2 regions of the Shimazuella sp. NTD248 genome follow, and region 2 is predicted to be linked to the other one. Evidence: riboswitches for the same ligand, from Rfam matches in the RefSeq annotation. Region 2 holds a riboswitch; the other holds the start of a gene.

Region 1 (3,130 bases), on a different contig from region 2:
TTTTTATGAATATTTACCTTTCTGTGATTTTGACATTTTTATGTCTATTCTAAGAATAGGTCTTATCTGTGTTACAATGTGTAATTGGATAGGGAGGGTCTATTCACGTGCATAAACAATATCGATATTTACGTGTTCTCACTTGGCTAACAGTATTTGGGGCTTATCTTATGCTCATCCATGGTTCCATCGTTACCATTACCGAATCTGGACAAGGCTGTGGAAATAGTTGGCCGGTTTGCCAAGGACAACTCATACCAAGTAATGTATCTGTTGCTACTGTCATCGAATATAGTCATCGGATTGTTTCTGGAGGGGTTGGTTTCCTTATTTTATTTCTTACAATCTGGTGCTGGATTTCCTTCTGGAAAGAGAAAAGAATTCGTTGGTTAGCATTTTATAGTTTGTTTTTTGTAGTGTTGCAAGGAGCTCTTGGAGCACTTACCGTTGTTTTTCAAGGAGAATTCGAAAGAAATGCAGCTCTAGCACTTCATTTTGGGTTTTCTTTGGTTTCTTTTGCTAGTGTTGTATTGCTCAATATTGAACTAACTCGACTGATGAAAGAGAATCAACCTACTCGTTTTCCTGTAGGGAAGAAGTTCAGCATATTTCTTTGGCTGTATGTCATCTATACGTATATCGTCGTATATTCTGGTGCTCTAGTGCGTCATGCAGATGCTACAATGGCTTGCGGGTACAATGTTCCTTTATGTGGACCTCAGTTGTTGCCCAGTCTTTCTACACCAGCTGGTATTCAAGTACTCCATCGGTATGCAGCATTTTCATTGTGGATTTTGATGTTGGTATTACTTTTTGTCATTTTGGTAAAATACCAAGATAGAATACAACTCAAGAAGATAGCTTCGTTAGGCTTTATTTTGATAACACTACAAGCAGTATCAGGTATTATTGTGGTTTTAAGTGGTGGACAATTACTTGCAGCGTTGCTGCATACTACCATTATTTCTCTATTTTTCACAGTCCTATTGTATATGGCGACATCGAAAAATTGGGGTTAGCGACTAACTATTGATTAGTACGATATGTTTGTGTTACGATGTCAATAATTTCGAATATAAGATATATATAGTGTCCTTCGGGGTAGGGTGAAATTCCCAACCGGCGGTGAGGTGCCATGAGGCCTAAGCCCGTGACCCGCAGAATCGTTTCGTATTCTGCGGTGGATTTGGTGAAAATCCAAAGCCGACAGTATAGTCTGGATGGGAGAGGGATAGAACGAACCTTTTTTGTTTGAACAAACATAAAGGTTCATTCGGCATGCAAGTTAAACCTCGACCAAAACACTAGTTTGGTCGTTTTTTTGTATAAGTCGTAAATTAGGAGGTATCAGGTGGGAATTCATGAACACTGGATGAATTTGGCTATTCAATTAGCAAAAGCAACGACTGGACAAACTTCACCAAATCCTATGGTAGGTGCAGTTGTAGTAAAAGATAACCGTTTACTTGGAACAGGTGCCCATCTAAAAGCAGGAACTCCTCATGCAGAAGTACATGCACTACATATGGCGGCAGATGAAGCGAAAGGAAGTACGATATACGTAACCCTTGAGCCTTGCAATCACTTTGGACGTACACCGCCCTGTACGGAGAAGATTATTGAATGTGGTGTAAAACGTGTAGTCATAGGTTCTGGTGATCCAGATTCATTAGTGGCAGGAAAAGGAATTGCTAGATTAAAAGAAGCAGGAATTGAAGTTTTAGAAGGAGTAAACAAACAAGAATGTTTACAGTTGAATGAAGCTTATTTTCATCATAGAAAAACAGGAAAACCTTTTGTTACACTAAAGACGGCAACGACGTTAGATGGAAAAATTGCTACCAAAAACGGTGATAGTAGATGGATTACTGGTGTAGAATCGAGAGCAATTGTACATCAACTTCGCCACGAGCAAGATGCAATTTTAGTGGGGGCAAACACAGTAATCGCAGATGATCCAGAGCTGACGACTCGACTGCCGGAAGGAAATGGTATCCATCCAGTTCGCATTATTTTAGACAGCACTTTACGAATACCACTTACGGCAAAAATATTAAACACGACGAAAGCTCCTACCTGGATTTTTACGACGGATGCCAAAGATCCTTTTAAAGAGGCTGCTTTTCAAGAAGCTGGTGTTCAAGTATTTTCAACTGGTTCTGATTCAAGAGTAAGTATAGAACAGATGTTAAAGATACTTGGAAGTAAAGGAATACTATCCTTGTTGGTAGAGGGTGGAAGTGAAGTAAATGCTGCCATGTTAAGAGGGAATCATGTAAATAAATTTATTACTTTTCTTGCTCCGAAATTGTTGGGAGGTGTAAAAAGTCCTAGCTCTATAGGAGGAGAGGGACCAGATAAAATGGCAGAGGCAATACCACTCCACCAAGTATCTTGGAAGCAGTATGGCGAGGATTTATGCATCATCGGTTACCCCACTGCTTAAGGAGGAAAGCATTATTTTTACAGGACTTATTGAGGAAGTTGGTCGTGTTGTACAGATTTTGCAGAGTGGGGACGGAATGGAGTTAACTATTTCTTGCTCTAGAGTCCTAGAAAACACCAACATAGGAGACAGTATTGCTGTGAACGGTGTTTGTCTGACTGTAACAGAGATGGGACAAGGATTTTTTGTTGCAGATATAATGGCGGAAACAGTTCGGAAAAGTGGCTTGGCAAACTATCGTTCATCTACTGTAGTGAATTTAGAACGTGCAATGAAGGCTTCAGATCGATTAGGAGGACATATTGTGCAGGGCCATGTAGATGGAGTGGCAACGGTACTGGAACGGTTAGATAATGGAAGTGCTACATATTTTCAATTCCAATCCACTCCAGAAGTTGCTGCACTATTAGTTGAAACTGGTTCTATTGCCATTAATGGGGTAAGTCTAACCTTAACAGAAGTTATCCAAGATACATTTGCTGTATCTCTCATTCCCCACACCCTTAATCAAACTCAATTTAAAGTGCTCCAAGTTGGAGAATTAGTAAATATAGAATGCGATATTATTGGAAAGTATTTATTTAAATGGAGAAGAACTGAAGAAAAAGAACAAGTATTAGATAAAGAAAAACTAGCAAAGTACGGCTTTTAATCTGGAAGGAGTAGAGAGATGTTTCATACTGT
Region 2 (3,130 bases):
AGAAGACAAGCAGCCAAAAAGTTTTTTGGGCCTGATTCGTATACCGATTGAAAAACATACAAGTTCCATATCATGTGAGTACACACCACCCGGATTATGGACAGGGATACTCTTAGGACTACTATCACTTGTGATTATTTTGCTATTACCTTTGCGCAAGCATATCATCCATTTTAAACGAAAGAAATGAAAAACAGTCCAAACAGAGCATTTTCTCTGTTTGGACTGTTTTTATCCGTCAATATAAATAAATCTTAGGGATGAAAATTTGTCATTGAACTCTTTAGGCAAACTGGCAATTTTCCCACCTTTAATGAGTTTAGTTCCAGTTTTTCAAACCCCTTTATTTAAACTCTTTTATATAGGCAATTTTGTTTAAAAACAATAAAAGCTGCTACTTACTTAATTTGAATGGACGTAATTTTGTTATCAAACATACGAGGTATACTGCCCTCACTACAAGATTTGTCTACCAAAAAACTTCCTTCCGCACCTTTATAATTAGCATCATTATAAAATATCATCTTCTTACCTGGTGCCAATTTCACCTTGAAAGAAGATGTTTTATTATCAAATTTGTATTTCTTCAAATCCTTCACACTATGGCAAAACGACACTGATTTCCCTCTGAAATTTTTGTATTGATACAACGTGAAACAATTTTTTGATGCATGAGCTGGAGCTGCATGAGTATAACTTGGTAATGCAACAGCACCGAGTAATGCAAGAGCGAATACAAAAGCAATAATTTTTTTCATTTCTACACCTCTTTCTTTAAACTCTTATATATTATAAGACTATTACAGTTAAAAATAAATTCAAAAAAGTAAAATAAGTATGACTATAATTACTTAAATCCTCTACGTAAAATAAAGTGACTCTGGTGTAAATTCGTCAACATATTGACAATATTATCTTTATCTATATAATAAAAACGTATAAACTTCATATGGTATCCTTCGGGGCAGGGTGAAAATCCCGACCGGCGGTGATGGTTATTTAACCTCAGTCCGTGACCCGAGTTGGCATGTGCCAAAGCGGTGGATTCGGTGCGATTCCGAAGCCGACAGTATAGTCTGGATGGGAGAAGGATAAGGAAACAGAGCAAAAAAATGATGTGTACTTGCTCTTGTTTCGATGTGCTTTTTTTCTACGTAAAAAAAGCCTGTTTCGTTATGAAATCAAACCCCCGAAAGCAAAGTCTTTTGGGGGTTTTTTATGTCCCCGAAGACCAGCTGAAAGTAAAGAAAAAGGAGAATTATTATGCAAACACGCAAGCTGGTCCTAATGTCTGTTTTAACGGCAATTGCATTACTCATGCAGTATCTGAATTTCCCATTACCACTTTTTCCTTCATTTTTGAAAATCGATTTTAGCGAAATTCCTGCGTTGATTGGAGCCTTTCTCTTTGGCCCACTTTCTGGCGTGCTTATTGAGTTTCTCAAAAATGGATTGCATTTTCTCTTGTCAGGAAGTGAAACCGGTGCTGTCCCACTAGGACAAATGGCCAACTTTGTCGCCGGCAGTCTCTTTGTGGTCACATCTGTAGGGATTAGCAAAAAGATCACGGGGCTCAAAGGTATGATCATCGGTACAACCATCGCAACTATCTTGATGACCGTATTGCTAACCATAGCCAATTACTTTGTCATCTTCCCTTTGTATAGTTATTTGATCAACTGGACAGTCACAGGTGAAGCAAAAAATATACTAATATTTTACGGAGTAGCTCCATTTAATCTCTTAAAAGGTGTCTTAATTGGTGTGTTATTTATCCCACTCTACCAAAAGTTATTTCCAATATTATCTCTACAAGCAAGAAGATAACATTGCATTTTATGTGAATTAGCCTCTCAGATCTGAGAGGCTTTGTTATTCTCCTCAAATTGTTTAAAAGTGTCATCTAACTTTAATCACCAACACAAGGGCTTTGACATAAAAAAAGCATCCCATCAAGTTGTCTTTCTTGATCAACTTTTGGGATGCACATCTTTTATTTTTGTAACCGCCCGCTTACTTGTTCCTTCCAAATCTTGATACGATGACACTTCTACACTTCCTAACTAACCCTCTACCAAATCCATACTATCTGCTGGCTACGTGTGGTTTCACTTCAGGTTTTACTTCTGGATGCACTACATCTTGAGGCTGAACATTTGGAGCTACCAAAGGAGCTACTTGTGGCTTCACTTCAGGCTTTACTTCTGGATGTACAACATCAGCAGCTTGAGGTTGTACATTTGGAGCTACTACAGGTACTACTGTTGGTTGTACATTTGGTTTCACTTCAGGATGAAGAACATCTGCATGGGAGATTGCTGGTAGAGCTGGGATTGCAAATCCAATTGCTAAAGCAGAAACCGCAATAAATTTTGTGAATTTTTTCATATAAAACCACTCTCCTAAATTTAATTGTTTTCATTTCGTATCCTGACGGTGACACTACACTTTAAACAAAAATTATCTGCCGGCTACGTGTGGTTCAACTTGAGGTTTTACTTCTGGATGCACTACATCTTGAGGCTGAACATTTGCAACTACGAATGGTGCTACTTGTGGCTTCACTTCAGGCTTTACTTCTGGATGTACAACATCAGCAGCTTGAGGTTGTACATTTGGAGCTACTACAGGTACTACTGTTGGCTGTACATTTGGTTTCACTTCAGGATGAAGAACATCTGCATGAGAGATTGCTGGTAGAGCTGGGATTGCAAATCCAATCGCTAAAGCAGAAACCGCAATAAACTTTGTAAACTTTTTCATATTAAACCACTCTCCTAAATTTAATCGTTTTCATACCTATATGGCTTCGGTGATACTTTCTAATCTAAATCAAAATTATCTGCCAGCTACGTGTGGTTCAACTTGAGGTTTTACTTCTGGATGTACAACATCTTGTGGCTGAACATTTGGAGCTACCAAAGGTGCTACTTGTGGCTTCACTTCAGGCTTTACTTCTGGGTGTACGACATCAGCAGCTTGAGGTTGTACATTTGGAGCTACTACAGGTACTACTGTTGGTTGTACATTTGGTTTTACTTCAGGATGGATAACATCTGCATGGGAGATTGCAGGTAGAGTTGGGATTGCAAATCCAATTGCCAAAGCGGAAACTGCAATAATTTTTTTA

The links. Region 2 has a riboswitch for FMN ahead of AC5WOE_RS10335 (ECF transporter S component). Riboswitches for the same ligand answer to the same signal wherever they lie in the genome.
Region 1: it holds a riboswitch for FMN, as region 2 does, so the genes downstream of both, ribD (bifunctional diaminohydroxyphosphoribosylaminopyrimidine deaminase/5-amino-6-(5-phosphoribosylamino)uracil reductase RibD) here and AC5WOE_RS10335 (ECF transporter S component) in region 2, are expected to answer to the same signal.

Annotation. Positions count from the first base shown of each region.
Region 1 covers NZ_JCAJZT010000002.1:130,640-133,769, reverse strand. The annotation lists gene AC5WOE_RS05265 (COX15/CtaA family protein) at 108-1,019, shown strand; FMN riboswitch at 1,089-1,236, shown strand; gene ribD (bifunctional diaminohydroxyphosphoribosylaminopyrimidine deaminase/5-amino-6-(5-phosphoribosylamino)uracil reductase RibD) at 1,373-2,446, shown strand; gene ribE (riboflavin synthase) at 2,406-3,098, shown strand; gene AC5WOE_RS05250 (bifunctional 3,4-dihydroxy-2-butanone-4-phosphate synthase/GTP cyclohydrolase II) at 3,117-3,130, shown strand, end outside.
Region 2 covers NZ_JCAJZT010000004.1:148,055-151,184, reverse strand. The annotation lists gene AC5WOE_RS10345 (YfhO family protein) at 1-190, shown strand, start outside; gene AC5WOE_RS10340 (beta/gamma crystallin-related protein) at 399-758, opposite strand; FMN riboswitch at 952-1,096, shown strand; gene AC5WOE_RS10335 (ECF transporter S component) at 1,264-1,827, shown strand; gene AC5WOE_RS10330 (hypothetical protein) at 2,086-2,388, opposite strand; gene AC5WOE_RS10325 (hypothetical protein) at 2,461-2,763, opposite strand; gene AC5WOE_RS10320 (hypothetical protein) at 2,839-3,130, opposite strand, start outside.